DNA from 3 places in the Pantoea eucrina genome. Region 2 is predicted to be linked to each of the others. Evidence: predicted binding sites of a transcription regulator. Region 2 holds the regulator's gene; each other region holds the start of a gene.
What was found. The regulator Fur, encoded in region 2, represses iron uptake genes when iron is present. The targets are predictions, from matches to a motif close to ATAATAATGAGAACNACTATCAA.
Positions count from the first base shown of each region.

Region 1: the regulator Fur is predicted to act here: its motif matches at 7,624-7,646, upstream of exbB (tol-pal system-associated acyl-CoA thioesterase).
Region 3: the regulator Fur is predicted to act here: its motif matches at 6,704-6,726, upstream of fhuA (ferrichrome porin FhuA).

Region 1 covers NZ_CP083448.1:2,839,684-2,850,120, reverse strand. The annotation lists gene parC (DNA topoisomerase IV subunit A) at 1-1,240, shown strand, start outside; gene LAC65_RS13485 (1-acylglycerol-3-phosphate O-acyltransferase) at 1,279-2,016, shown strand; gene ftsP (cell division protein FtsP) at 2,122-3,549, shown strand; gene dkgA (2,5-didehydrogluconate reductase DkgA) at 3,596-4,423, opposite strand; gene LAC65_RS13470 (AraC family transcriptional regulator) at 4,616-5,533, shown strand; gene LAC65_RS13465 (DedA family protein) at 5,537-6,199, opposite strand; gene metC (cystathionine beta-lyase) at 6,297-7,487, opposite strand; gene exbB (tol-pal system-associated acyl-CoA thioesterase) at 7,734-8,462, shown strand; gene exbD (TonB system transport protein ExbD) at 8,468-8,890, shown strand; gene tcuC (MFS transporter) at 9,093-10,415, shown strand.
Region 2 covers NZ_CP083448.1:957,310-967,746, forward strand. The annotation lists gene LAC65_RS04465 (HAD-IIA family hydrolase) at 1-684, opposite strand, end outside; gene nagC (DNA-binding transcriptional regulator NagC) at 721-1,941, opposite strand; gene nagA (N-acetylglucosamine-6-phosphate deacetylase) at 1,949-3,097, opposite strand; gene nagB (glucosamine-6-phosphate deaminase) at 3,154-3,954, opposite strand; gene nagE (N-acetylglucosamine-specific PTS transporter subunit IIBC) at 4,295-6,319, shown strand; gene glnS (glutamine--tRNA ligase) at 6,469-8,139, shown strand; gene LAC65_RS04495 (hypothetical protein) at 8,375-8,770, shown strand; gene fur (ferric iron uptake transcriptional regulator) at 8,832-9,278, opposite strand; gene fldA (flavodoxin FldA) at 9,635-10,165, opposite strand; gene ybfE (LexA regulated protein) at 10,303-10,437, opposite strand, start outside.
Region 3 covers NZ_CP083448.1:620,097-630,533, reverse strand. The annotation lists gene hemL (glutamate-1-semialdehyde 2,1-aminomutase) at 1-689, shown strand, start outside; gene fhuB (Fe(3+)-hydroxamate ABC transporter permease FhuB) at 771-2,747, opposite strand; gene fhuD (Fe(3+)-hydroxamate ABC transporter substrate-binding protein FhuD) at 2,747-3,625, opposite strand; gene fhuC (Fe3+-hydroxamate ABC transporter ATP-binding protein FhuC) at 3,635-4,429, opposite strand; gene fhuA (ferrichrome porin FhuA) at 4,473-6,668, opposite strand; gene mrcB (bifunctional glycosyl transferase/transpeptidase) at 6,879-9,422, opposite strand; gene hrpB (ATP-dependent helicase HrpB) at 9,520-10,437, opposite strand, start outside.

The DNA of each region.
Region 1 (10,437 bases), 1.5 Mb from region 2:
GAAAAACCTGCTGGAGATCCTCTCTGAATGGCTGGTCTACCGGCGCGATACGGTCACGCGCCGTCTGAATTACCGGCTGGAGCGCGTGCTGCGCCGCCTGCATATCCTTGAGGGGCTGCTGGTCGCGTTTCTGAACATTGATGATGTGATCCACATTATCCGCAGTGAAGATGAACCCAAAGCGGTCCTGATGTCGCGCTTTGCAATCAGCGAAACGCAGGCCGAAGCGATTCTGGAGCTGAAGCTGCGTCATCTTGCGAAACTCGAAGAGATGAAGATCCGCGGCGAGCAGGCCGAACTGGAGAAAGAGCGCGATCAGCTGCAGGCCACGCTGGCGTCTGAGCGGAAAATGAACAGCCTGCTGAAGAAAGAGCTGCAGGCTGACAGCCAGGCATACGGCGACGAGCGCCGCTCGCCGCTGCACGAGCGCGAAGAGGCGAAAGCGCTGAGTGAAAATGAGCTGGTGAGCGCTGAGCCGGTGACCATTGTGCTGTCGCAGATGGGCTGGGTGCGCAGCGCCAAAGGGCACGATATCGACCCTGCCGGCCTGAGCTATAAAGCGGGAGACAGCTATCGGGCGGCGGCGCGCGGCAAGAGCAATCAGCCGGTGGCATTTATTGACTCCACCGGCCGCAGCTATACGCTCGATCCCACCTCGCTGCCGTCGGCGCGCGGGCAGGGGGAACCGCTGACCGGCAAGCTGACGCTTCCGCCGGGCGCAGTGATGGAGCAGGTGCTGATGGAAGCGGACGATCAGAAGCTGCTGATGGCCTCTGATGCCGGCTATGGCTTTATCTGTACCTTTGCCGATCTGGTATCGCGCAACCGCGCCGGTAAAGCGCTGCTGACGCTGCCGGAGAATGCGCGCGTCATGACGCCGCTGGCGGTCAATTCCGGCGATGACATGCTGCTGGCAATCACCCAGGCGGGCAGAATGCTGATGTTCCCGGTGGCTGACCTGCCGCAAATGTCTAAAGGCAAAGGCAATAAAATTATCTCAATTCCTGCCGCAGATGCTGCCTCCGGTGCCGACCGGCTGCAGTGGCTACTGATTCTGACGCCGGGCAGCACTCTTACCCTCTATGTGGGTAAACGTAAGCTGATCCTGCGCGATGAAGATCTGCAGAAAGTGCGTGCCGATCGCGGCCGTCGCGGCAGCGTATCACGCGGCCTGCAGCGTATTGACAGCGTTGAAGTCAACGCGCCGGCACGCCCTAAGCGTGACGCAAGTGCAGAGTAATCGGGTTATCTGCGAAGGAGTACTTTTTTGAGGACGCTATGTTACTAATTTTACGCGCGATAATTATTATCATCTATTCCGTACTGGTCTGTGTCTTCGGCAGCATCTGGTGCCTGTTTTCGCCGCGCAACCCGCGCCATGTCGCGACGTTTGGCCATCTTTTTGGCCGGCTCTCCGGAGTGCTGGGCGTTAAAGTTGAGCTGCGTAAGCCTCCTGAGGCGGCGAATTACGGTAATGCTATCTATATTGCAAACCATCAGAACAACTATGACATGATCACGGCGGCGAAAATCGTACAGCCGACCACCGTTACCGTGGGCAAAAAGAGCCTGTTGTGGATCCCGTTTTTCGGGCAGCTCTACTGGCTGACAGGCAACCTGCTGATCGATCGCGACAACCGTGCGAAAGCGCACGGTACTATCGGAGAGATCGTCGGGCAATTTAAAAAGAAGCGTATCTCGTTCTGGATGTTTCCGGAAGGCACGCGCAGCCGCGGACGCGGCCTGCTGCCGTTTAAGACCGGCGCGTTTCACGCTGCCGTCGCCGCTGGCGTACCCATTATCCCGATCGTCGTCTCTAATACGCATGGCAAAATTAATATGAATCGCTGGAAGAATGGCCTGGTGATTGTAGAGATGCTGCCACCGGTCGATACCGCACAGTTTGAGACCACCTCTGTGCGTAAGCTGGCGACCCACTGCCGTGAAATAATGTCTGCTAAGCTGGAAGAGTTAAACGCAGAAGTCGCCGAACGCGAAAAAAACGGTAAAATCTGAGCCTCATTCGGGGGCGGTGGATATCGCCCCTGCGCATCACAGCAAAATTAACAACAACAACATGGACACGGCGTTTTACGCCCCGCTCAAAAGGTCTGAAGTTTTATGTCTTGCAGCAGACGTCATTTTATTCAGCTTTCTGCCGGCGTTGCGCTGGCCTCATCGGCATTGCCTTTTTCAGCCCGCGCCGCTGCTCCGGCTGGCGATGTCCCGCTGCCGGTCCCGCCGCTGATTGAATCCCGCCGCGGACAGCCGCTGTTTCTGACGCTGCAGCGCAGCCACTGGTCGTTTACGGGCAGCGGCAGCAAAGTTCCGGTCTGGGGCATTAACGGCCTCTATCTGGGGCCGACGGTGCGGGTTTACAGCGGTGATGACGTTAAGCTTATCTACAGCAACCGGCTTAATGAGCCGGTGGCGATGACGGTCAGCGGCCTGCAGGTGCCGGGCGCGCTGATGGGCGGGGCGCCGCGCATGATGTCAGCGGGTGCTGACTGGTCGCCGGTGCTGCCCATTCGGCAGGGGGCGGCGACGCTGTGGTATCACGCCAGCACGCCGAATCATATGGCCCCACACGTCTATAACGGCCTGGCGGGAATGTGGCTGATTGAAGATGAGGTCAGCAAATCGCTGCCGCTGCCTAAGCACTACGGCGTGGATGATTTTCCACTGGTGATTCAGGATAAGCGCCTCGATAACTTCGCCACCCCGGTCTATAACCCGCCATCAGAGGGCGGGTTTCTTGGTGATACGCTGCTGGTTAACGGCGTGCAGAATCCCTATGTGGATGTTTCCCGCGGCTGGGTGCGCCTGCGCCTGCTGAACGCCGCCAATGCGCGCCGCTTTGACCTGCGTTTTTCAGACGGTCGCCCTTTTACCGTTATTGCCAGCGATCAGGGGTTCCTGCCTTCGCCGGTCGCGGTGCAGACGCTCTCTCTGGCGCCAGGCGAACGGCGTGAGGTGCTGGTGGATATGTCGCAGGGGGATGAAGTGTCAATCACGGCGGGCACGGCGGCAGGGATTATGGATCGCCTGCGCGGCCTGTTTGAACCCTCATCCATTCTGACCAACACGCTGGTGCTGACGCTGCGCCCGACCGGGCTGCTGCCGCTGGTCACCGATAACCTGCCGATGCGACTGCTGGCCGATCAGATCCTCGACGGCGTGGCGGTGCGGACGCGCGAATTTCGTATTGGCGACAGCGTACCGGGCATTAACGGCGCGCTGTGGGATATGAACCGCATCGATACCACAACGCAGCAGGGAACGTTTGAGCGCTGGATTATTCACGCCGATCGCCCGCAGTCGCTGCATATTCAGGGCGTCATGTTCCTTATCAAAAGCGTCAACGGCGCGCAGTCGATGGGCGAAGATCGCGGCTGGAAAGATACCGTCTGGGTTGACGGCAGTGTGGAACTGCTGGTGAGTTTTCCGCAAAGCGCCAGCGATCACTTCCCGTTTGTCTATTATAGCCAGACGCTGGAACTGGCCGATCGCGGTACGGCAGGGCAGATGGTCGTCAATCCGCTCTCCTGAAGAAGAAAAAGGCCGCCGTGAGGGCGGCCGCAATTGTCGTGCTTCTCTAGCCGTTAAACGTCTCCGGGTCGGGACCCAGACGCTGGCCCTTATCCAGTTTGGTGATTTCACTGATCTCACTTTTCTCCAGCCGGAAATCGAAGACGTTAAAGTTCTCCTCAATGCGTGCCGGCGTCACGGATTTCGGGATCACCACCAGGCCGCTGTCGAGATGCCAGCGGATCACAATCTGCGCCGCGCTCTTGCCATACTTTTTCGCCAGCGTGCGGATAATCGCCTGATCGAACACGCCTTCGCCGCCCTGCGCCAGCGGGCTCCAGGACTCAGTCTGAATCTGATGCAGTGCGTTCCAGGCGTGCAGCGTACGCTGCTGCAGCATCGGATGTAGCTCAATCTGATTCACGACGGGCGTCACGCCGGTTTCATCAATCAGGCGTTTCAGGTGGGCCTCATGGAAGTTGCAGACGCCGATGCTTTTGGTCAGACCCTGCTGCTGCAGCTCAATCATCTTCTCCCATGCCGCAACGTAGTGATCTTTTTCCGGGCAGGGCCAGTGCATCAGGTAGAGATCAACGCTGTCGAGCTGCAGTTTCTCCAGGCTGGTCTCCATCGCCTGCTGCACATTTTGCTGGTCATCATTCCACAGCTTGGTGGTGACGAAGATATCGTCGCGCGCTACCGGCGTATCCTTCAGCGCCCTGCCAATCGCCTCTTCATTTTTATAGGCGGCAGCGGTATCGATAGAGCGATAGCCCACTTCCAGCGCTTTCAGTACGGCGGTATGCGCCTCTTCCTGACTTGCCTGCCAGACACCGAGGCCAAGCTGCGGCATCATATTGCCGTCGCGCAGTTTGATAATAGGTTGATCTGCCATAGGGGCTCCTTTTTCATTGCGATCGCTGAATGGAAAACTGTGTGCTTAAGTCTAGACAACAAACGTGCAGTGCGGATCGCTCTGCCAGAGCGGACTCTGACCCTTTTCTGCAAAAATCTTGCCTGATCCTCCAGGGAAGTAGAGCTTTGTGCAGCGTTGCGGCACACTGAGTTTTTTATCCGGAAAGCAGCCATGTCCCATGACGCCCTGTGTCGCCAGCTTGCCCGCCGGGTTGTCGCGCTAATGTGCGACCCGCAAAAACCGCACTGTGCAGTGAAAAATGTCCGGCTCATTTACGCCAGCGAAACGCTGCCGCGTACGCCGATGATGTATCAGCCCGGCATTGTGATCCTGTTTCAGGGACGCAAAACCGGCTATCTCGGCAGCACGGTCTTTCACTATGACGCCAGTAAATATCTGATGCTGACGGTGCCGCTGCCGGTTGAGTGCGAAACGGAAGCCACGCCCGATGCGCCGCTGGCGGGCATGTGTCTGAGCGTGGATACCGCTTCGCTGCAGGATCTGCTGCTGGATATCGGTGACGATGAGCAGTTTCAGCCCGCGGTGCAGACCTCGGGTATTCATTCTGCCTGGCTGAGCGAAGAGATGCTGTGTGCCGCAGAGCGGCTGCTGGATGTGATGAGCCATCCGCGCGATGCACGGGTGCTTGGCCCGCAGCTGGTACGGGAAATCCTTTATTATGTGCTCACCGGTCCGATTGGCGGGGCGCTGCTGTCGCTGGTTAACCGGCAGACGCAGTTCAGTCAGATTGCGCGCGCGCTGCGGCGGATAGAAACGCACTTTGCCGGCAGCCTGAGCGTTGAGACGCTGGCGGCCGAGGTCAACATGAGCGTGTCCGCTTTTCACCACAACTTTAAGGCGGTAACGCAGACGTCCCCGCTGCAGTACCTCAAACGCTATCGTCTGCATCAGGCGCGGCTGATGATGCTGCAGGATGGCGTAAAGGCGAGTACAGCCGCGCTGCGGGTAGGGTATGAGAGTCCGTCACAGTTTTCCCGGGAGTTCAAACGGCTGTTTGGCACAACGCCGGGTGAAGAGGTCAGCCGCGCGCGTCAAACGGTGCAGACGCTGCCGTTTGACGCGGCGTGATAATTAAGAGGTTTTCTGACGGCGTTTTTTCCAGATCACCACAATGCTGCCGGCCAGCCCGGTAAACAGCAGCACCAGCGGCAGGATCATCAGAATAGCCATAACCTGATCTTCATGCCGCTTGATAAACGGCACCTGGCTGATGCCGTAGCCCATCGTAACGACAATGCCGACCCACAACACGCCGCTTAACCAGTTAAACAGCTGAAAACGGCTGTTACGCAGTCCGGAGATACCCGCCATGGTAGGCAGCAGCGTGCGCACAAACGCCAGGAAACGGCCCACCAGCAGCGCCATCAGGCCGTGGCGGTTAAACAGATGCCAGGCGCGCTGATGGTACTGCGCGGGCAGATGCATCAGCCAGCTTTTGACCAGCTTTGTATTGCCCAGCCAGCGCCCCTGCAGATAGCTCAGCCAGCAGCCGAGGCTGGCGGCAGTGGTCAGGATCACCATGGTCGGCACAAAGTCCATTACGCCTTTAGCAATCATGGCGCCCGCCAGCAGCAGCAGGCTGTCACCCGGCAGAAACGACGCCGGCAGCAAGCCATTTTCCAGAAACAGCGTCAGAAACATCACGCCGTAGACGATCCATACGACATCCGGATTGGCCAGCGCAGCAAAATCCTGATGCCAGAGCGCCTGGACAATCTCATGTAAAACACCCATCTGCTATCCCGTCGAGTTACAAGGCTTTTATAGTAGCCCTCCGCAGCCGCCGGCGCGTTGATCTGACACGGCGAGCCACGGATGGTTAAAGGTTGGTTTAATTCGTTAAGCGGTCAAAACCCGCCTGCAGATCGGCCAGCAGGTCGCTGACGTGCTCCAGACCGATATGCAGACGTATCAGCGTGCCCGTAAAGTCGACGCCGCCTGCCGGGCGAATCGCCGCCAGCTCTTCGGGCTGGCTGGCCAGAATCAGCGACTCATAACCGCCCCACGAATAGGCCATGCTGAAATGATGGAAGCGATCGAGATAATTTGCCAGCTGCTGCGCATCCAGCCGCTCATGCAGCACAAATGAAAACAGGCCGCTGCTGCCGCTGAAGTCGCGCTGCCAGAAACGGTGTCCCGGGCTCTGCGCCAGCGCCGGATGATTGACCCGCGCCACTTCAGGCCGGCCAGTCAGCCACTCCGCCACCTGCAGCGCGCTCTCTTCGTGCTGGCGCAGGCGGGTGCCTAAGGTGCGCAGACCGCGGCTCGCCATATAGGCCGTATCCGCATCGACCATCTGCCCCATCAGGTAAGAGTTCTCACGCAGCTGCGGCCAGCAGCGGGCGTTGGCCACCGCGGTGCCAATCATGGCGTCGCTGTGACCAATGATATATTTGGTGCCGGCCTGGATAGAGATATCAATCCCGAACGACAGCGCGTTAAACAGCACGCCCGCCGCCCAGGTGTTGTCCAGCATGATAATCGCCTCGGGCGCTTTGGCACGTACGGCGGCAACAATCGCCGGGATATCCTGCACTTCCATCGTCACCGACGCCGGCGACTCAAGAAACACCACGCGGGTATTGGGCTGCACCAGTTCACCGATCTCACTGCCAGTGCAGTGATTAAACCAGGTGGTGGTGACCTGCATTTTGGTGAGGATTTTGCTGCAGAAATCCTGCGTCGGTTCGTAGACCGCTCCGCTCATCAGCACGTGATCGCCCGCTTCAACAAACGCCAGAATGGCGTTGGCAACGGCGGCTGCGCCGCAGGGATAGAGTGCACAGCCTGCGCCACCTTCCAGTTCGCTCATCGCATCCTGCAGCGAAAAGTGCGTAAGCGTGCCGCGACGGCCATAAAAGAGTTCGCCTTCAGCCCGCCCGGCGGTGGCGCGCTGTTTATCCGCGACGGTATCAAAAACCAGGGATGAGGCGCGCTGTATTACGCTGTTCACCGCGCCCTGCGTATAACGTTTATTACGTCCTGCGCTCACCAGCGCGGTATCCAGTTTTTTCGTAGCCATCACTGCCTGTCCTGACCCATCTTACAAAGCATTCACGTTACCACGAATCAGGGGAGGGGTTGAGCCTGTTTACCGATTATCAGAGTGGCACCAGCCCGGTGGCGAAGGCACAGCAGCAGCAGGCGCTGCTTTGTAAATAGTAATGAGAACGACTATCACTTAGATCCTTTTTTTTGCTATGATCGTCTCTTCAGTCGTGAACTCTACAACAGAATCTGGAGATGCAGCGTGGTAGCCAGTGATTTAATGCAGACAGACCTCTCCGTCTGGGGGATGTACCAGCATGCCGACATCGTGGTTAAAATTGTCATGATTGGCCTGTTACTGGCATCCGTCGTGACCTGGGCCATCTTTTTTGGCAAATATGCTGAACTGAGCGCCGCGAAACGTCGCCTGAAAAAAGAGCAGCAGGCGCTGGGCGCAGCACGCTCGCTGGCTGACGCTTACCGTACGGCAGAGAGCTTTAAAGCCAGCAGTCACAGTGCTGTACTGCTGGCCGATGCGCGCGAGGAGCTGACGCTGTCAGCGGGCACAGACGATCTGGCGGGCATCAAGGATCGCACCAGTTTTCGCCTTGAGCGTCGGGTAGGGGCGTTCGGTCGTCATGCCGGGCGCGGCAATGGTTTTCTGGCAACCATCGGTTCCGTGGCGCCTTTTATCGGCCTGTTCGGTACCGTATGGGGCATTATGAATAGCTTTATCGGCATCGCTAAAACGCAGACTACCAATCTTGCCGTGGTCGCGCCTGGCATTGCTGAAGCGCTGCTGGCGACAGCAGTCGGCCTGGTTGCCGCTATTCCTGCCGTGGTTATTTACAACGTTTTTGCGCGCATGATTGCCAGTTATAAAGCGTCGCTGGGTGACGTCGCAGCCCAGGTGCTGCTGCTGCAAAGCCGCGATCTCGATCTCGGCACGGCGCACGTCGCGGCGGAAACCAGCCGTCCGGCCGCTACGCATAAGCTGCGCGCAGGATAATCATTATGGCGATGCGTTTAAACGATGAGGCCGCTGGCGACAGCGAAATGCATGAGATTAACGTCACGCCGTTTATCGACGTTATGCTGGTGCTGCTGATTATCTTTATGGTGGCGGCACCACTGGCAACGGTGGATGTACGCGTTAACCTGCCAGCGTCCACCAGCGCACCGCAGCCGCGCCCGGAGAAGCCGGTCTATCTCTCAATCAAAGCGGATAAGCAGATCTATATCGGCAATGATGCGGTGACGAAAGAGACGCTGGTAAACGCGCTGACTGCGCAGACCGCGGGAGATAAGCAGACCACTATCTTCTTCCAGGCCGATCAGTCAGTGGACTATGCCACGCTGATGGCGGTGATGGACCAGCTGCGCGCGGCGGGCTATCTGAAGATTGGCCTGATGGGAATGGAAACGGCCGGCAAATAGCCAGACTGTTTTGACTCAGAGAAAGCCGCTGATAACAGCGGCTTTTTTTATACCTGCTTTCTGCAGAGCTGCTGTCAGGACCGCGCCGCATTGTTAATTTTCTGTTACCTTTTGTCAGTCTTTGTAAAGCACAATGGTGATTCAGATCACATTCATTCCTGGCTGAGCAGGCTACAACGGGTAAAAAACCAGGAAGGACAGTATGAGCAGCCAGTTATCTCTGCAAAAGCCTGCGCGCAGCGGGGCGAAAACCATCTTTAGCGTTACCAGCGGTAACTTCCTTGAGATGTATGATTTTATGGTCTTTGGCTACTACGCCACCGCCATCGCGAAAACCTTTTTTCCCGGCGACGATCCCTTTGCCTCTCTGATGCTGACGCTGATGACCTTCGGCGCCGGATTTCTTATGCGTCCGCTGGGCGCCATTGTGCTGGGTGCCTATATCGACCATCACGGCCGGCGCAAAGGCCTGCTGCTGACGCTGGGGCTGATGGCGATTGGCACACTGACCATTGCGCTGGTGCCGGGTTACGCCACGCTTGGCGCCGCGGCACCAATTTTGATCCTGCTCGGACGCCTGCTGCAGGGCTTCTCCGCGGGGGTAGAACTCGGCGGCGTCTCGGTCTATCTGGCAGAAGCTGCGCCCGAAGGGCGTAAAGGATTCTGGGTTAGCTGGCAGTCGGGCAGTCAGCAGGTGGCGGTGATCTTCGCCGCGCTGCTGGGACTGGGGCTGAATCATTTGCTGGCGAAAGAGGCCGTTACCGAATGGGGCTGGCGTATTCCGTTTGTGGTGGGCTGTATGATTGTGCCGTTTCTGTTCTGGATCCGCCGCATGCTGGAAGAGACAGAGGCGTTCAGCCAGCGTAAAACGCATCCTTCGATGCGCCAGATTGTACGGTCAGTCGGACAGAACTGGGCGCTGGTGCTGGCGGGCATGCTGATGGTGGTCACCACCACTGTTATGTTCTACATGATCACCGCTTTCACGCCGACCTTTGGCAAAACGGTGCTGATGATGAGCGATAAACAGAGCTTTCTGGTGACGCTGTTTGTCGGGATATCCAATCTGTTCTGGCTGCCGGTTATGGGTTCACTTTCCGATCGGGTCGGACGGCGGCCGCTGCTGATTATCTTTACCGTGCTGATGATCCTGACGGCCTGGCCGGTGCTGCACTGGCTCACCGGTTCCGCGAGCTTTGCGCATCTGGTCGAAGCGGAGCTGTGGCTCTCTTTTCTCTATGCCAGCTACAACGGTGCCATGGTGGTCTATCTGGCAGAGATTATGCCGGCAGAGGTGCGCGCATCCGGCTTTTCCCTGGCCTACAGCCTGGCGACCGCACTGTTTGGCGGCTTTACGCCAGCCATCTCCAGCTACCTTATTCATGCCACCGGCGATAAAGCGATGCCCGGCATCTGGCTCTCATTTGCTGCCGTCTGCGGACTGGCAGGCACACTGCTGATTGGCCGGATGGTGAGACAGTATCAGCAGCGCCACGCGGTAACGCCCGCCAGCGCCTCACTCTGATGCTTTTCCGGCCGCGCCCTGC
Region 2 (10,437 bases):
GCTCAGGGTGGAAACACCAGAGAGCACCAGAATAGTTTCCAGTCCCGCCTGGAAGCCCGCCAGAATATCGGTGCGCAGGTTATCACCCACGATCACTGTCTCTTCAGAGTGCGCATGCATTTTGTTCAGCGCCGCCCGCATAATGTAGGGGCTGGGCTTGCCAACATAAAAAGGCTTACGGCCCGAAATGGTTTCGATACCGGCACAGAGGGCGCCGCAGGCGGGAATAAATCCACGCGCGTGGGTATCCGGATTGGTCGCAATAAAGCGCGCGCCGTTAGCCACAAAAAACGCGGCTTTATGCATCATATCCCAGTTAAACGAGCGGGTTTCACCGACGATAACAAAATCAGGATTGACGTCAGTAATGGTAAAGCCGGCGTTGTAGAGTTCATGAACCAGCGCACCTTCTCCGATCACATACGCTTTTTTCCCCTCCTGACGCCGCAGGAAATCAGCGGTGGCCATGGCTGAGGTATAAAACACCGAGTCAGGAATGTCGACGCCGGCGTTGGAGAAACGGTTGGCCAGATCCTGAGCAGTCTGCGACGGATAGTTAGTCAGCACGACCAGCGGCATGCCTTTTTCCAGGATACGCTGCAGAAATTCATTAGCCCCTTTCACGGCCGTGTTGTCATGCATCAACACGCCATCGATATCACAGATTACGCTTTTAATGGTCATACAAGATCCCGTCAGGCCTGCTCAGGCAGGTTACAATTAATCTTCCAGCAGATGCTGCAGCAGAATGCCATTCAGCATAGCGCGTTTTGCCAGCGCAAACGCCCCAATCGCGGAGCGATGATCCAGCTGTGAGCGCACCACCGGCAGGTTTTTACGAAACTCACGCAGCACCTGCGTATTGATACAGCTCTCGATGGCGGGAAACAACACTTTGTCGGCGTCGGTGATTTCGCCCGCCAGCACCACCTTTTGCGGGTTAAAAAGGTTGATTGCAATGGCAATCGCTTTGCCGAGATAACGCCCCACATACTCAATCACTTCACACGCCAGCGCGTCGCCCTGATTAGCAGCGTGACAGATTTGTGGCATCAGGCAGTTATCCAGCGACAGCGTACTTGGATATCCCTGATTCAGCAGATGGCGTACGCGGTTTTCAATCGCGCCATTTGCGGCGATGGTTTCCAGACAGCCGAAGTTGCCGCAGTGGCAGCGTTCGCCTAACGGATCGACCTGGATATGGCCAATTTCACCCACGTTACCGTTACTGCCGAGAAAAATCTGTCCGTTAGCAATAATGCCGGCACCGGTTCCACGATGCAGCCGCACCAGAATCGAGTCAGCGCAGTCGCGGCTTGCACCGAAGTAGTGCTCAGCCAGCGCCAGACTGCGGATATCATGCCCTACAAAGCTGGTCACGCTGAACCGCTGCTGCAGGCTGGCAACCAGCGGCCAGTGGCTGACGGCAATGTGCGGCATATAGCGGATAATCCCTTTAACCGGATCGACCAGCCCGGGCAGGATCACGGCAATAGCGATCAGCTCATGAATTTTCCGCTGATGCACGTTGATAAACGCGCTGATAGCGTTAAACAGCGCGTTCTCCAGCGTCTCCTGCGTGCGCTCCGGTAGCGGATAATCTTCCTGCGCCAGCGATTTGCCGCTTAGATCAAACAGGGTAAGCGTGGCGTCGTTGCGTCCGAGACGGACGCCGATGGTATGGAAATGACGGGTTTCCGTGATAATGGAGATGGCGCGGCGACCGCCGGTAGAGGCCTGCTGCTCGACCTCTTTGATCAAACCGCGTTCAATCAGCTGACGGGTAATTTTAGTGACACTGGCGGGCGCAAGCTGGCTGAGATCGGCAATCTGAATTCGCGAAATCGGCCCCTGTTGATCGATCAACCGATAAACGGCTGCGCTATTGAGTTGTTTGACAAGATCGACATTTCCTATTTGAGTCTGGCCGCCAGTGGTCATTCAATGCTTACTCGCTGAGGACGCTCTCTCCATTGACGAACGTCTTGATGATTTGATAATCGCGGGTAAAAACAGTGAGGTTGGCGGCTTTTCCTGCTGCTACCGTGCCCAGCTGTTTCTCCACGCCCATGGCTCTTGCCGGATAAAGCGTTGCCATACGTAACGCCTCATCCAGGGCAATGCCGCAATACTCTACGCTGTTCTGCACTGCTTCAATCATTGTCAGTGCTGAACCGCTCAGGGTTCCATGCTCATCCACGCACAGACCATTGCGATAGTATATTGTTTTACCTGCAAAAATGAATTTATCAATCGCAGCACCTGCCGGCGCAGTCGCGTCAGTAACCAGAATCAGCCGTTCGCCTTTGAGACGTTTTGCCATGCGCACGTTAGCGTAATTGACATGTAAGCCATCTGCAATGATGCCGCAGTATACATCAGGCGAATCAAACAGCGCACCGACCAGTCCAGGTTCACGGCCGCTAAAAGGACTCATCGCATTATAAAGATGGGTCGCAAAGGTAATGCCGGCGCTGAAGCCGGCTTTTGCCTCGGCATAGGTCGCATTAGAGTGACCGGCAGAAACGATGATACCGGCTGCGCTGAGCTGACGAATAACCTCGCTGCCTGCCTGTTCAGGCGCCAGCGTGACTTTAGTAATGACATCCGCGTTGGCACAAAGGTAGTCGACCAGTGCGGGATCGGGCTGGCGTATCAGAGCCGGATTGTGCGTTCCTTTTTTCTCCCGGTTGAGCCACGGACCTTCAAGGTGCAAACCCAGCGCCTGATTCTGGCGCGTTGTCAGCCAGGCGCGCATGGTTTCCACCGCCTGCTTCATCAGTTCATCACTGCTGGTAATCAGCGTTGGAAGAAAGCTGGTACAGCCTGACTTTTCATTAGCACGCTGCATTATCTCCAGCGTTTCCACGCTCAGCGCTTCAGGCGAATCGTTGAATTGCACACCGCCGCAGCCGTTGAGCTGCAGGTCGATAAAGCCGGGAGCGATAAACGCGCCGGCCATATCCTGTTGCGGTAGCGCTGCATCCAGCATGGCGCGCGGGCAAACCCGATCAATAATACCGTCCGCGATAACTACCGCGTGATCGTCCAGAATGTCATAGCCGGTAAAAATCCGACCGTTTACTAATGCGTACATTATCTCTCTCCCGGCTGCGCCAGCTGTCAACGACAGCAGGCTTCTACATCGTGCTCTCAGACGCCCTGCATATTTTCCGCTTCAAGCTCGCGGAAATATTTTACCGTTTTAATTTTCAGTTCCATTGTCGCTGGCTCATCACATACCACAACCGCTTTTGGATGCAGCTGCAGACAGCTGATGGTCCACATATGGTTTACGTTGCCTTCTACCGCGGCCTGAAGCGCCAGCGCTTTGACGTGGCCTGTCACCAGGATCATTACCTCTTCGGCATCAAGCAGCGTACCCACGCCAACGGTCAGCGCATATTTAGGGACCTGGCTGACATCGCCATCGAAAAAGCGTGAATTAGCGACACGCGTATCATGCGTCAGCGTTTTTATACGTGTACGCGATGAGAGCGAGGAGGCGGGTTCATTAAACGCAATATGGCCATCATTGCCTACACCACCCATAAACAGGTGGATTTTACCAAACGCACGAATCTTCTCTTCATACTGGCGACATTCTGCGTCAATATCTTCCGCATTGCCATTCAGAAGATTGATGTTTTCTGACGGAATATCAACGTGATCGAAAAAGTTGCGATACATAAAGCTGTGATAGCTTTCCGGGTGCGCTTTCGGCAGACCGACATACTCATCCATATTGAATGTGACAACATGCTTAAAGCTGACCTGGCCCGCTTTGTGCATCTCAATCAGATGCTTGTAAGCTTCCAGCGGCGTGCCGCCCGTAGGCAATCCCAGAACAAAGGGACGCTCAGGGCCTGGGTTAAAGGCGTTAATCCGGTTGACGATATGGCGGGCTGCCCATTTGCCAACCTGAGCAGGTGTAGCCAGCGGAATCAGTCTCATAGTGCACCTCGGTTAAACAGATAAAAAGAATATGCTGTAGCAGCCGTGATCAAGTGTGAATGAGGTTAACGCGTTTATCAGCAAGCTACAGCGAAAAAGAGCGGTTGATATTTTTTATCATAAAATAAGTTTGTGGCAGTGACCAGTATTAAGCGACTTATATTGGCTATTAAGGTGATAAAAGTCACAACTGGAGCGGTTTTAATTTGCGAGGCGAATTAATTTATCTTTACACTGCATCTCGCAGAGAATCGTCTTATCAACACGCCAGGTGCCGGGATAATAAAACCAACCCGTACCAGGGGATACGCCAGTCTCATAGGGGGAGAACAAGGTGAGTATATTAGGCTATTTACAAAAAGTCGGCCGTGCGCTGATGGTGCCGGTGGCCACGCTGCCGGCGGCCGCTATCCTGATGGGGGTAGGCTACTGGATCGATCCCGACAGCTGGGGGGCAGGTAACGCACTGGCGGCACTGCTGATAAAGTCAGGCTCCGCGATTATCGACCATATGTCGGTACTGTTTGCGATTGGTGTCGCGTACGGTATGTCTAAGGATAAAGATGGCGCAGCGGCCCTGACCGGCTTTGTTGGCTTTCTTGTGGTGACCACGCTCTGTTCGCCTGCTGCAGTCGCTATGATCCAGAAAATGCCGCTTGAGCAGGTGCCTGCGGCGTTTGGCAAAATTGAAAACCAATTTGTCGGTATCATGGTGGGTATCCTTTCGGCGGAGATGTATAACCGCTTCAGCCATGTCGAACTGCCTAAAGCGCTCTCTTTCTTCAGCGGGCGTCGCCTGGTACCGATTCTGGTCTCCTTCCTGATGATTGTCGTGGCGTTTATCCTGATGTACGTCTGGCCGGTGATCTTCGGTGGTCTGGTAAGCTTTGGGGAACATATCCAGAAACTGGGTTCTGTCGGGGCGGGGGTATACGCCTTCTTTAACCGACTGCTGATCCCGGTTGGCCTGCACCACGCGCTCAATTCCGTGTTCTGGTTTGATGTTGCGGGTATTAACGACATTCCAAAATTCCTCGGCGGCGCGCAGTCTATTGCTAACGGCAGCGGCATTCCGGGTATTACGGGTCGCTACCAGGCAGGCTTCTTCCCGATCATGATGTTTGGCCTGCCGGGTGCGGCACTGGCTATCTATCACTGCTCGCGTCCTGAGAATCGGGCAAAAGTGGGCGGCATTATGCTGGCAGCCGCTTTCGCAGCATTCTTTACCGGTATCACTGAGCCGCTGGAATTCTCCTTTATGTTCGTGGCCCCGGTGCTCTATGTGATCCACGCGGTACTCACCGGTATTTCCGTGTTTATTGCGGCCAGCATGCAGTGGATTGCCGGCTTTGGCTTCAGCGCCGGCCTGGTAGATATGGTGCTCTCGTCGCGTAACCCGCTGGCGGTGCACTGGTGGATGCTGATCCCGCAGGGCCTGGTCTTCTTCGTGATCTATTACGTCGTCTTCCGTTTCACTATCCGCAAATTTAATCTGCTGACGCCGGGCCGCGAGCTGGCAGCGGATGATGAAACCGATGGTTATGATGTGAATGTCACGCCTGAAAGTAGCGGTGAAACGGCGACTGAATCGCTGGCGCGTCGCTATATTGCTGCCGTCGGCGGCTCTGAAAACCTGACGCATATTGATGCCTGTATCACGCGCCTGCGCCTGAACGTGAAAGATTCCGCACAGGTCAGCGAAGGTGTGGCAAAACGTATCGGCGCTTCAGGCGTTATTCGTCTTAATAAGCAGAGCGTGCAGATTATTGTGGGTACGCAGGCGGAGAGTATCGCTACTGCGATGAAGTCCGTATTGACCAAAGGCCCGGTGGCGGCCGCCAGCGCTGCGCCTGTGGCTAAACCGGTTGTGGCAGCAGCAGCGCCTGCGCCCGCGGCTACACATAAGGCGATTGCCACGCTGCTGGCACCGGTATCAGGTCATGTAGTGGCGCTGGATAAGGTGCCGGATGAAGCGTTCGCCAGCAAAGCGGTAGGTGATGGCCTGGCCATTCAGCCGTCGGATAGCCGCGTGGTGGCACCGATTGCCGGTACCATAGTGAAAATCTTCAATACCAATCACGCCTTCTGTCTGGAAACAGAGAGCGGCGTTGAGATAGTGGTGCATATGGGGCTGGACACCGTTGCGCTGGCAGGGCGCGGTTTTACCCGGCTGGTGGAAGAGGGCGCGACCGTTACCGCTGGCGAGCCGATCCTGGAGATGGATCTGGACTATCTGAACGCTCACGCGCGCTCGATGATCAGTCCGGTGGTGGTCAGCAACAGCGACGACTTCGCAGGTCTTACGCTGCTGGCAACCGGCACGGTCGTTGCCGGCGAAACGCCGCTCTATGAGGTGAAAAACTAACCCCGGGCGTCTAACCGATAAGGCAGGAAGCGATTCCTGCCTTTTTTGTTTTAAAAGCGCCAACAAACGGTTGTTTCCCTTCAGCGCTTTGTGGATCATACTCCGTTACTTCGAGGTAAAATCACCCGTTATTGTTTGAGGATTTTGAGATGAGTGAGGCTGAAGCCCGCCCAACGAACTTTATTCGTCAGATCATCGACGAAGATTTGGCGAGCGGTAAGCACAGTAGTGTGCATACCCGTTTCCCGCCAGAGCCCAATGGTTATCTGCATATTGGCCATGCAAAATCGATCTGCCTGAACTTTGGAATCGCACAGGATTATCAGGGGGAATGCAATCTGCGTTTCGATGATACCAATCCGGTTAAAGAGGATATGGAGTTCGTCGAGTCGATCAAAAATGATGTGCAATGGCTGGGCTTTGAGTGGAGCGGCAACATTCGTTACTCATCCGACTATTTTGATCAGCTGTTTAATTATGCTGTCGAGCTGATCAACAAAGGACTGGCGTACGTTGACGAACTGTCACCCGAGCAGATCCGCGAGTATCGCGGCACGCTGACGGCGCCGGGCAAAAACAGCCCGTATCGCGATCGCAGCGTCGAAGAGAACCTGGCGCTGTTCCGGAAAATGCGCGATGGTGGCTTTGAAGAGGGTAAGGCGTGCCTGCGTGCCAAAATCGATATGGCTTCCAGCTTTATTGTGATGCGCGATCCGGTGCTCTACCGCATTAAGTTTGCCGAGCACCATCAGACCGGTAACAAGTGGTGCATCTATCCGATGTACGATTTCACGCACTGCATCTCCGATGCGCTGGAAGGGATCACGCATTCGCTCTGTACGCTGGAGTTTCAGGATAACCGTCGCCTGTATGACTGGGTGCTGGATAACATCACGATTCCGGTGCATCCGCGGCAGTATGAATTTTCGCGCCTGAATCTGGAATATGCGGTGATGTCGAAGCGCAAGCTGACGCAGCTGGTGAGCGAGAAGCGGGTTGAAGGCTGGGACGATCCGCGCATGCTGACCGTTTCAGGCCTGCGCCGTCGTGGTTACAGCGCGGCATCAATTCGTGAGTTCTGCCGCCGCATCGGTATCACCAAACAGGACAATATCGTTGAGATGGCTTCGCTGGAGTCATGCATTCGTGACGACCTCAACGAAAATGCGCCGCGTGCTATGGCCGTGCTCGACCCGCTTAAAGTCGTGATTGAAAACCTGCCTGCCGGGCATGATGAGATCATCACCATGCCAAACCATCCTAACCGGCCGGAGATGGGAACGCGCGACGTGCCTTTCAGCCGCGAAGTGTGGATCGATCGCGCAGATTTCCGTGAAGAAGCTAACAAGCAGTATAAGCGTCTGGTACTGGGTAAAGAAGTGCGCCTGCGTAACGCTTATGTGATTCGCGCTGAGCGCGTGGCAAAAGATGAGGCGGGCAACATCACCTGCATCTATGCAACCTGCGATGTGGATACGCTGAGCAAAGACCCGGCTGATGGCCGCAAAGTAAAAGGGGTGATCCACTGGGTCTCCGCAATTCATGCGCTGCCCGCTGAGTTCCGCCTCTATGATCGTCTGTTCAGCGTGCCTAACCCGGGCGCGGCAGAGGATTTCCTCGCGACTCTGAATCCGGACTCGCTGCAGATCAAGCAGGGCTTTGTGGAGCCAGGACTGCGCGAAGCGGCAGCAACCTCGCCATACCAGTTCGAGCGTGAGGGCTACTTCTGCGCGGACAGCGTCTACTCGCAGCCATCAGCGCTGGTATTTAACCGCACGGTAGGCCTGCGTGATACCTGGGCGAAGATCGGCAGCGAATAATAACCGCTTCCGGCATCATAAAATTATATAAGGGCGAGTATTCGCCCTTTTTTATTATCCTCTTTTGCTCCCCGGCAACCATTTATTCTGCGTTAAATAAAATCGAGCTGGTATGCGGGTTTACGACTTGTCTGACTTTAAAAAAATTAACGCATTTGACCGTGTTAAATCCTTTTTTTCAGGTAGGCTATGCGCACTCCGGACTTGGTCTGTGGCTAGCAAAAAGGGAAAAATAATGACAAGCCTCGCTCAGGAAGCCAAACATAGCGTTGTGGTTTTACATCAGCTCATTGAACGTATTTTTAATCATGCGGATGTCAGCAACGATACCATGGGGCTGCTGCTGTCGCATTTCCATCCTGATTTCCGGATGGTTACGCCACAGGGCAGACAGCTGAATCTGAATGACGTTGAAGATCTTTTTCGCCGCCTGTGCGGACAGCGTGAAGGAATGCGCATCGCGACCAGCGAACATGCAATCATTTCTGAGCAGCAAAAAGAGGTCACCATTCAGTATCGCGAACTGCAGATACTGAACGGCGAGAGCCACAGCCGTATTTCGCTGGCGGTGCTGGACTGCACAACGGAAAATCCGCGCTGGCGCTATCTGCAGGAGACACTGGTCGCCTGAACTGCAGCAACAAAAAAACCGGTGCCTGCACCGGTTTTTTTATTTTGCAGCGTAGCTGACGTTATTTATCGTTATGCAGCGTTTCATCTTCCCGGCAGTCACCCACTTCGCAGTGACCATACAGATAGAGGCTATGGTTAGTAAGCTTAATGCCGTGGCGGGTCGCGATTTCGCGCTGGCGCGTTTCGATCGACTCATCGCTGAACTCAATCACTTTACCGCAGTCCAGGCAGATAAGATGATCGTGATGCTGCTGCTGCGTTAATTCAAAAACGGACTTGCCGCCTTCGAAGTTATGACGGGTTACAATGCCCGCGTCGTCAAACTGGTTCAGAACGCGATATACCGTGGCCAGACCAATCTCTTCGCCCATATCGATCAGGCGTTTGTACAAATCTTCCGCACTGACGTGATGGCACTGGGGTTCCTGAAGCACTTCCAGAATCTTTAATCTGGGCAGCGTGACTTTCAGGCCAGCCTTTTTCAATGCGGAATTGTTGTCAGTCATGCGGATATTGTCCTGTTACTTTGCTAGTCATTTGCGGCTTAACAGCCTTGAATGTGTGGTTAACGCGCATTCTCATTTGCGTCTCATTATAGAACCGGGGCAGGCGAATAGAAACCAGGCAAATGCTAAAGAAATCACCAGAGGCGGGAGTAACGCTCTTGCTGTCGCCGGCGGGATTATACAGTGCTGGGTTCTCAGTTCACTCAGCCTCAGCCTGCTGACAGAGGAATAAGCCGTTAACCGTTGCGGGTATTCTACAGAATTGCAGGGAAAAGTTAAAAAAGCGTAGCTATTATTTTTATAGGCAATTCCGTTACCCGATGTTAACCGTGCCTGCATCGGGTAACGGCAACACATTATGCCTCAATAATTTCTTTAAGCTGCAGCTCATCAAAAATCTGCTTCACCCAGCCCTCGACGCGCGCATTCGTCAGCTCTGGCTGACGATCTTCATCGATGGCGAGCCCGAGGAAATGCTTCTCATCGGCCAGACCTTTAGAGGCTTCAAAGTGGTAACCTTCAACAGGCCAGTGGCCCACGATGATTGCGCCATTTGGCTCAATAATGTCGCGAATCGTACCCAGCGCATCGCAGAAGTACTCGGCATAATCTTCCTGGTCGCCACAGCCAAACAGCGCAACCAGCTTGCCATTGAAGTCAATCTCTTCCAGCGTCGGGAAAAAGTCATCCCAGTCGCACTGCGCCTCACCATAATACCAGGTAGGAATACCCAGCAGCAGAATATCAAACGCTTCCAGATCTTCTTTCGTGCTCTTAGCAATGTCATGCACTTCGGCGACATCTTTACCCAGTTGTTTCTGGATCATCTTTGCAATGTTTTCAGTGTTGCCGGTATCGCTGCCGAAGAAAATGCCTACGATTGCCATGGGTTAGGTAGCCTCTTAAATCCTGAATGTGAGAGTAAGTCAACAGACTATACAGATAAGCGAATGATAGCAGACCCTGAAAAAGCGCGGAACGCGCAAAGCGCAGAGTTTGTGTTCCAGTGTGCGGTCTGCATAAATTATATGAGTTTGAGCTGCGTCAGCAGCATCTGCTCAATCAGCTCGCTGCGGCTGATATTTTGCTGCTCAGCCAGCGTATTGAGCGCGTCAACCGCTTCGCCGGACATTTTGAGCTCCACGCGCCGTAGCCCACG
Region 3 (10,437 bases), 340 kb from region 2:
TCGCCTGTATCATCGTGGAACCGGTTGTCGGCAACATGAACTGTATCCCGCCGCAGCCTGACTTCCTGCCAGGCCTGCGCGCGCTGTGCGACGAGTTTGGTGCCCTGCTGATTATTGATGAGGTGATGACCGGTTTCCGCGTGGCGCTGGGCGGCGCGCAGACCTACTACAACGTGATGCCTGACCTTACCTGCCTCGGTAAAATCATCGGCGGCGGCATGCCGGTCGGCGCATTTGGTGGCCGTCGCGACGTGATGGAAGCGCTGGCACCTACAGGTCCGGTCTACCAGGCGGGCACGCTGTCGGGTAACCCGATTGCGATGGCAGCCGGTTTTGCCTGCCTGACGCAGATTGCTCAGCCAGGCACGCACGCCACGCTGACCGCGCTAACCACGCAGCTGGCTGAGGGCCTGCTGGCTGCCGCGCAGGCGGAAAATATCCCGCTGGTGGTAAACCACGTGGGCGGCATGTTTGGTCTGTTCTTCACCGATGCTGAAAGCGTGACCTGCTATGCAGATGTCACTCGCTGTGACACAGAGCGTTTTAAGCGCTTCTTCCATCTGATGCTGAGCGAGGGGATCTACCTGGCCCCCTCCGCCTACGAGGCGGGCTTTATGTCGCTGGCGCACACGCCGGAAGATATTGAGCGTACCGTTGCCGCAGCGCGTCGCTGCTTTGCCCAGCTGTAACGCCGGACTGCTCTGAGGAGCGACCCGCCCTGCCCTGGCAGGCCATAACAAAAAGGTGCGCCACGGCGCACCTTTTTTCTGTCACGCGCGGCGCAGCAGCCAGATGAAATAGGGGGCGCCAAAGAAGGTTGCCATCAGCCCTGCCGGGATCTGATCCGGAAACGCCAGCATCCGGCCGCACCAGTCAGCCACCAGCATCAGCCCGGCGCCGGTTACGCCAGCCATCATCATCTGCGGCAGCGCGCGCCGGAAGCCGAGCATACGCACAATATGCGGTGCCATCAGCCCGATAAAGCTCAGCGGTCCGACCGTCAGCGTCGCGGCGGCGGTCAGCGCGGCGGCCAGCAGCAGCAGCAGCAATCGTGAGGCAGTCAGTGACATCCCCGCGGAGCGGGCGGTGGCGCTGCCAAGCGGCAGCAGCGTCAGCCAGCGGCTTGCCAGAGGCGCCAAAGCGACCAGTATCAGCGCGATGACCGCACTCTGCAGCGCCTGCGACAGCGTGATGCTATAGGTGGAGCCGGAGATCCAGCTCAGTAGCCCCTCCATGCGCGGATCGCCGCTCGCCAGCAGTAGCATCAGCAGCGTGGCAAACGCGCTGTTCAGCGCCATCCCCGCCAGCAACATACGCTGCGGCGAAAAGCCCCCCCGGCTGGCAACCAGCATAATGACGCCGAGCGTTAACGCGCCTCCGGCTATCCCTGCCGGCAGCAGCCACGCCAGCGCATCGCCCGGCACAAAAAACAGCATCAGCACCACGCCGCACGCCGCCCCGGAACTGATACCCAGCACTTCCGGGCTGGCCATCGGGTTGCCGGTCAGACGCTGGATCAGCGTACCCGCCACGCCCAGCATCATTCCCACCGCCAGCGCCGCCAGCACGCGCGGTGCGCGCCACGGCAGCAGCTGCTGCAGCATGTCACCGCTTACCCATGCCCAGCCCGTAGCGTTACGGCCAAAACTGATACCCGCAACGGTCAGCAGCAGCAGCACCGCCAGCCCCGTCAGCACCCAGCGCAGCACACGCTGACGCTCGGCCGGCACCCGATCCCCGGCGTTCATCTCCGGCGGCTGAGAGCCGGCACGCAGCCGCGGCAGCAGCCACAGCAGCAGCAGCACCCCGGTCAGCGCCGTCGCCGTGCCGGTCGAAATCTCACGCCAGTACACCGTGAGCAACTGCACCGACTGATCGGCCAGCCACAGCAGCAGTGCACCAATCAGCGGAGCCAGCAGAATGCGGCTGAGCAGCCGCCGCGCACCCAGCATTTTTGCCAGCAGCGGCGCAAATAGCCCAATAAAACCGATAATGCCGGCAATGTTCACCAGCTGCGCGCTGAGCAGAATTGCCAGCGCCAGCGCGGCAACGCGCGCGATGGAAAGCGACAGGCCAAGATTTTTTGCCACGCCATCATCCAGTCCCATCAGCGTCAGCGGACGCAGCAGCGCCAGCGTCAGCACAAACGCCAGCAGCAGCCGGGGCCAGAGCAGCGCCACGTTGTGCCCGTCGAGCTGATTAAGCGCCCCGGTGCTCCAGAGGAACATATTCTGCAGCTGATCGTGATTAAAGATGGCAAAGACCTGATTGACCGCGCCGGCATACAGGCTCAGAACCAGTCCGGCGAGGATCAGCGTCACCGGTGAAAGCCGTCTGCCCCACGCCACGCCAAACACCAGCACGCCGACCAGCAGCGCACCACCTGTCGCCGCAAACTGCTGCGTAAGCTCACCACCCGGCAGCTGCCACAGCGTGGCAACGGTAATGCCCAGCTGAGCGCCGGAGGAGATACCCAGCGTGGCAGGCTCTGCCAGCGGATTACGCAGCACCTGCTGAAACAGCAGGCCCGCCAGTCCCAGTCCGGCGCCGAGCAGCAGCGCCAGTGCCAGACGCGGCAGCAGACTGTAGTGAAAGACCATCTGGCGAATCGCATCGATATCGGGCGTCAAAAACGCCTGCGGCCACTGCGCCAGCGGCAGCGCGTGCTGCAGGTTGATAAAGGTCAGCAGCAGAGCGATAGCAAATATCGCACTCAGCAGCGCGGCGGGAAAAAGAGAGATACGCATTAACGGGACTCCAGCGCGCTTTCCAGCACGCGTACAAATCGCAGGGCTGCCAGCGTGGCACCGTAATACCATACGGCCGGCACGCGCCGGAAGCGGCCAGCACGCACAAACGGCAGCGCCTGCCACAGCGCGGTGCGGGTCACCTGCTGCATATCGCGCTGATTATCGTGGTCAAAGCAGAGCACCTCAACGTTGCCCACTTCAGCCAGCCGCTCCAGGCCGATGACCGCGCTGCCCCAGTAGCTGGTTTCACCCTGCCAGGCACTGGTAAGACCGAGCCGCTGCATGACATCCAGAAACAGGCTGTTCTGCCCGAAAACAATGGCGTGCCGGCTGTCGAGCAGCGACATCAGCAGGATTGGTCGTCCGGCCCATCCCTGCAGGCGCACCCGTGCCGCCGCCAGCTGCTGTCCGGTCTCCTGCAGATGCTGCTCCGCCTGCGCCTCGCGTCCAATGTGCGCGCCCAGCTGCCGCAGCGAGTGTTGCGCGGCGCTGAACGGCTTGCCGTCGCCGCTGTGAAGCGAAAAACCCAGCGTCGGGGCGATATGCTGCAGCGTTTCTGCTGACGGACCAAAGCCGCTGTAGTACAGGATCAGCGAGGGATCCAGCTGCGTCATCAGCTCCAGATTAGGTTCACCACGCAGGCCAAGATCGACGGTGCTGGCGGGCAGCGGCGGCTCGCCAACCCAGATATTGTAGTTGTGTACATCCGCCACGCCGAGCGGTGCCACGCCCAGCGCCATCAGCAGTTCAGCTGAGAGCCACTCCAGCGCCAGAATGCGTGAATTGTCCGGCACGGCAGCACGCAGCGGCGCGCACTGCATAAGCGGCGAGAGCGCCAGCGCCGTCAGCAGACGACGACGGGTCAGTGAGATCATCCCTGCTCCTCAGCGAACAAAACTGACGGGCGCGCCGCCCTGCGGGTGCGGCAGTATGCCCATCGGAATACCGTAGATCGTGCCCAGCACGTCAGCCTGCATGATCGCCGCCGGTTCCCCTTCGGCGATAACCTCGCCCTGACGCAGCGCCACCAGCCTGTCGCAGTAGCGCGCCGCCATGTTGATATCGTGCAGCACGGCAATCACGGTGAGTCCGCGCTCGCGGCTCAGCCGCTGGATCAGCGCCAGCACCTCAACCTGATGCGCAATATCCAGCGCCGACGTCGGCTCATCCAGCAGCAGGCAGCGGCTATTTTGCGCCACCAGCATCGCCAGCCAGGCGCGCTGACGCTCGCCGCCGGAGAGGCTATCCACCAGACGGCCGGCAAAGGGTTTCAGCCCCACCAGCGCAATCGCCTCCTCAACCCGGTTGCGATCTTCCGCGCCGTAACGTCCCAGCGCACCGTGCCACGGATAGCGCCCCATCGCCGTCAGTTCGCGCACCGTCATGCCTTCTGCCGCAGGCAGCTGCTGAGGCAGATAGGCCACCTGACGTGCAAACGCTTTGCTGTTCCAGTGCGCCACCGGTTCGCCGTTCAGCAGCACTTCTCCTGCCGTCGCAGCATGATGGCGCCCCAGCATTTTCAGCAGGGTCGATTTTCCCGAGCCGTTATGGCCAATCAGTGCGGTCACTTTTCCCGGTGTAAACGTAAGCGACAGCGGATGCAGCAGCGTGCGCCCCGGCACGTGAAAGCTGGCACTATCCAGCGCAAAAGTGGTTTCGGCGTAGTGCGAATGCAGCATGGTACTCCCTGGCTAACGGGCGCAGCGCGCCCGGATATCAGTCTCAGAAACGGAAGGTAGCGGTACCCACGATACGGCGCTCAGCGCCCCAGTAGCAGGCGTAGTCGCGGTAGCAGCTGGCGACGTAGTCACGATTGAACAGATTGTTGACGTTGACGCCCACAGTCGAACCCGGCAGGCCGAAGCGACCCAGGTCGTACTTCAGCGCGGCGTCTACCGTGGTGTAAGCGGCGACATCGAAGTTCTGGTTCGCGTTGCTACCGCTGGCATACAATCCTTTGCTTTCACCGACGTAACGCACACCGGCACCGATAGTTACGCCCGATAGCGCCGTGTCATGGAAGGTGTAGTCGCCCCACAGCGATGCCATGTGCTTCGGCACCTGCACCGGCGTGCGGCCTTTCAGCAAGTTATCTTCGGTGTATTCCGCATCGGTATAAGAGTAAGCCGCCGTCAGGTTGATGCTGGCGTTCACCGCGGCTTTCGCTTCCAGCTCCACGCCGCGTGAACGGATTTCGCCGCTCTGCACGCTAAACTGCGGATTATCAGGATCGGCCGTCAGGTTTTTGGTTTTGGTGAGCTGATACACAGCGGCCGTCATAACAATCGGACGATCTTTCGGCACATATTTTACGCCTGCCTCATACTGCTTAGCGCGTGAAGGATCGAACGCCTGACCGTTCCCTGTCGCACCAGCATTCGGGATGAACGCTTCGCTATAGCTGAAGTAAGGTGCAATACCATTATCGAATACGTAGTTAACCCCGCCGCGCCAGGTAAATGCCTGATCATTCTGACGGTCTACGGAATTTTCCACCCGATCGGTAACGGAGTTCATCGCGTAATCGTAGCGGCCACCGAGTGTTAACACCCAGCGGTTCCATTCCATTTGATCCTGCGCATACAGGCCAGTCTGGCGCTGCTGATTTAAATGCTGATAAGGATTGGTATAAGGGGTATAGCTGTCATCACCATATTGCGGATTGAATGGGCTAAGACCACTGGCGACACCAAACTGACCATCAATGTCGTTACGGGTGCGCTGGAAATCAACGCCCAGCAGCAAGGTATGAGCTAAATCACCGGTAGCAAAGTTAGCCTGGGCCTGCGTATCAACCGCGAACTGGTTGAGTTTCTCTTTCGAGAATGCCGCATTACGGGTAATACGTTGATTATCAGGGTTATAACCGAAGCCATAAATGCTGCGGTAATCCGTACGCAGTTCGGCATAGCGCAGGTTCTGCCGCACCGTCCAGGTATCGCTGAAGCTATGCTCAACGCTGTACCCGACCATTTTGGTGTTGCGCGAAATCTTGTTGCTCTCTTCGCCTTCATCAAAATGGGTCGGCAGTTTGTAACTGCTGCCGTCCGGGCGGGTGATGCCCACCACCGTGCCTTCGCGCGGCAGCCAGCCGTAATAGCCGGTTTCCGGTTCATTCTGGAAGTAAGTCAGCAGGTCAAAACGCGTATTTTCGTCCGGACGCCAGCTGAATGAAGGCGCAATGGTGTAGCGCTTCTCTTTGTTCATCGCCTGCTGCGCATCAGCGCTGCGCGCGAGGCCGGTCAGACGATAGCTGTAGACGCCTGCGTCATCGAGCGCGCCGCCGAAATCGAAGCCGGTTGAGAACAGATTGTCATTGCCCATCTGGAACTGCACTTCATGCAGCGTCTCCTGCGTGGGGCGCTTGCTGACCAGCGCCACTACGCCGCCCGGATTACTTTTTCCATAGAGCACCGATACCGGGCCGCGCAGCAGCTCCGCACGCTCCAGGAACCAGGGATCGAGGGCGAATTCTGAGTAGTTGTCGCCCTGCAGTTTCAGGCCATCCAGATACTGATTGGTGTTGGTTTCGCTGAAGCCGCGAATTGAGAGTGCATCAATCACGTCCGAACTGCCGCGGTTACCGGTCAGTACGCCAGGGGTATAGTTGAATGCCCCTTTAACGCTGGTGACGGCATGCATCGCCATCTCTTCCTGCGTCACCACCGAAACCGACTGCGGGTTTTTTTCAATCGGCGTATCGGTTTTGGTGCCGGTGGCGCTCTGCTTCGCCGCAATGGTCGGGGCCGGGCCCCAGGCGCTCTCCTGTGCCACCGTGCCGGTATCGGCAGCGGTGACAACAACAGTCTCTTCTGCCAGCGCCTGCGCGCTCAGCGTACCCAGTGTTAACGCAATAAATAAAGCCAGCGGGCGACGAGGCGTCAGCTCCGGCCGGAAAAAAGTAGTTCGCGCACTCATGAAGGAGTCTCTCAACAGATGAACAATGCGGGCGAATGAAAACGATAATGATTATCAGACGCAAAGATTCTAGGCGAAGCTGCGCGCGATCTGCAAGATGTAATCTGCGCGATTGCCGCAATTACTGCCTGATTGCAGCATCGATTGATCGCGGATAAAAAACCGGAGGCAAAAAAAAGGGCGCCGGAGCGCCCTGTATGAAGGGATGACTTATTTACTGTCAAACATATCTTTGATCCAGCCCGCCACGCCGTCAGAATCCTTTTGCTCATTCTGCGACTGTTGCTGCTGTTGCTGTTGCTGCTCAGGCTGCTGCTGCTGTTGCTGCTGGAACACCTGCTGCTGCTCCATCTGCTGCTGGCAGAGTGCGGCCGGATCCAGCGTCCAGACCGGCAGTGAACGCCAGGTACTGCTGCCAGATCCGCAGACGAAATTACCCGCAGAATCAACGTTCATCTGCGTGATATCCTCCGGCGGCGTCAGGACCAGCGGCATCGGCGCCTGATTATCGAGATAGCGACGGTAAATCTGCATCGCACCGCTGGAGCCATAGAGTTTCGACGTCTGGTTGTTATCACGTCCGACCCAGGTAATCGCCACTTCTTTACCGTCAACACCGGCAAACCAGCTGTCGATCAGATCGTTGGTGGTCCCGGTTTTGCCCGCCAGGTGCGCTTTCGGATAGCGTGCGCCCAGAGCATGGGCGGTACCGCGTTCCGCCACCTGCTGCATGGTATAGAGCGTCAGATAGGCCGCCTGAGCAGGCTCCACGCGCTGCGCCTGCGGAAAGCTCTGGAACAGAACCGAGCTATCTTCAGCGATGACCGAACGCACCGCCGACAGGTCAGCACGGTTGCCGCCGCTGGCGATCGACTGGAACGCCTGCGCCACTTCCACCGGCGTCAGGTTCAGCGCGCCCAGCAGCATCGCCGGCACCGGATGTAGCTGATCTTTCGACACGCCCAGTTTATTCCAGGTATCCACTACCGCATCCAGCCCCAGCGTCATGCCCAGATTAACCGTTGGCACGTTCATGGAGTTAGTCAGCGCATCCACCAGCATCACCTTGCCGCTGAAGCGACGATCGTCGTTCATTGGCTTCCAGACGCTGCCGTTGGGCTGCTTCAGCGCAATCGGTTCATCCGCGATCCAGCTGTTCAGCCGGTAGCTGTTGGGCTGACTCAGCGCGGTCAGATAGGTAGCCGGTTTCGCCAGCGAGCCGATAGAGCGGCGCGCCTGCAGCGCGCGGTTATAGCCGGCAAACTGCGGATCGGAACCGCCAACCATAGCACGCACTTCACCGCTGAAGCGGTCTACCACCACCATGGCGGTTTCCAGATCTTTCAGCCCGCGCTGTTTCTTCAGCGTGGGGATCCCCTCTTCTACCGCCTTTTCAGCCGCGTCCTGTGAAACCGGATCGAGCGTGGTGAAAATTTTCACGCCCGAGAGATCTTTTACCTTGTCGCCCAGCTTCGCCTGCAGCTCATTACGCACCATCTGCATAAAGGCGGGCTGCGGGGTGATCACGCCGCCTTTTGGCTGTACGCCCAGCGGACGCGCCGAGAGCATGTCATACAGCTCCTGGTCAATCACCTGCTGCTGCTGCAGCAGACGCAGCACCAGATTACGTCGCTCCAGCGCCAGCTTTGGATTCCGCCACGGGTTGTAGAGCGAGGCGCCTTTTACCATTCCGACCAGCATCGCCTGCTGATCGAGGCTGAGCTCATCAACCGGACGCCCGAAATAGTAGAGGCTGGCCAGCGGGAAGCCGCGGATCTGATCGTTACCGGCCTGACCGAGATAGACCTCATTGAGGTAGAGCTCAAGGATGCGATCTTTGCTGTAACGCGCATCCATGATCACCGCCATATAGGCTTCACGCGCTTTACGCCATAGTGAGCGCTCATTGGTCAGGAACAGGTTTTTAACCAGCTGCTGCGTCAGCGTACTGCCGCCCTGTACCGCTTTTCCGGCGGTGATGTTGGCCAGAAATGCACGGCCGATCGAGTAAGGGCTGATCCCGTCATGCTCATAGAAGTGACGATCTTCGGTCGCGATCAGCGTATCGACCAGCAGATCCGGGAAGCCGGCACGCGGCACAAACAGACGCTGTTCGCCGTTAGGCGACTGCAGCATGGTGATCAGGCGCGGATCGAGACGGAAGAAACCGAAGTCGCGCCCGGTATCGAGATTTTTAATACCGGAGAGCTCATCGTTGCTGAAGGTCAGACGCGCGTTGATCTGTCCCTCTTTGCTGTCAGGAAAATCAAACGGCCGGCGCAGCAGATCGATGGTATTGCCCTTGACGCTGAACTCGCCCGGACGCGTAATGCGCGACACTTCGCGATACTGCGTACCTTCCAGCAGCGCAATCATCTCTTTCTTATCATAGGCCATGCCAGGCTCAAGGCTGACCATGCGCCCGTAGACGGCGGCAGGCAGCTGCCAGACTTTACCATCAATACGGCTGCGGATCTCAGAGTCGAGATAGACGCCCCAGGCCGCCATCACAACAACAACAACGAGGAAGAGCTTAATGAGCCAGCCTAACCAGCGGCGCTTGCCGCGCTGCGGGCCTTTACCCCTTCCTTTACTTTTCGGTGGCACCGGAGCGCTCTCCTCATAATCTTCATCAATATCAGTTTGCCCGATGTGGCCATCAGGCTCTTTGCGGTGCCCGCGCCGCGCGGTAGTGCGCGGCGGCTTTGGCGCTTTTCCTTTGCGCCCAATAGGTTCGCGATCGTTCCCAGACATACTCTCTTCTCTCCAGGCATAGCGGTAGCTGCGGCCGTTACTCTAACTGCTTTCTCCCGCGGCGCATGGCAGAACCCTCTGAATTCGATCCACAGGGTTACGGGGAAAACTTTTTGGTGCGCCTTGTTGGCAGGGCGCTGGCCGGATCGTCCGGCCATGGATGTTTGGGGTAGCGCCCTTTCATCTCTTTCTGCACCTCGGGGTACGCGCCGCGCCAGAACGCCGCCAGATCGCGGGTGATCTGCAGCGGACGATGCGCCGGTGACAGCAGCTCCAGCACCAGCGGCACGCGGCCCTCAGCGATAGCCGGATTCTGCGCCTCGCCAAACATCTCCTGCAGGCGAACGGCCAGCGCGGGCGGATTCTCTGCGTGATAGCGGATGGGCAGGCGGCTTCCGGTCGGCACAGTGTAGTGAGTTGGCAGCGCACTATCCAGCCGCTGACGTTGCGACCATGTCAGCAAATGTAATAATGCCCGGCTGAGGTTAATGCCCTGCAGCCCTTTCAGATCGCGCACGCCCGTCATCTCAGGCAGTAACCAGCTTTCCAGTGTATCAAGCAATGCCGTATCGTCCAGCGGCGGCCACCCCTCTTCCGGCAACCACTGCGTCGCGCACTGCAGGCGCAGGCGCAGCTGCTCCGCTTCCGGCGTCCAGCCCAGCACCGACAATCCCTTTTCGCGTATCCAGCGCAGCATGGCAGGATGCAGAATCTCAGCGTCTGGCCGCGCCTGAGGCTGCGCGCTGAGCACCAGCTCGCCCAGCAGTTCGCGTTTCCAGGCGCGCAGCGTGCCTCTCTCCTCATCCCATTCCACGTCAACCCGGCGGGTAATGAGCTGCGGCAGCGCTGCCCGCAGCGCCGTCAGGTCCACCGGCAGCGCCAGCAGCATGCGTGCGTCCGCCGCGCCCGCCCCCTGCAGCAGCGCGGGCGCAATCAGGGCGGGATAGCGACTAAGGCCGTGATCCTCATCCAGCATGGCGCCGAGACCGTTTGCCAACTGGTAGCGTGCGCTCTC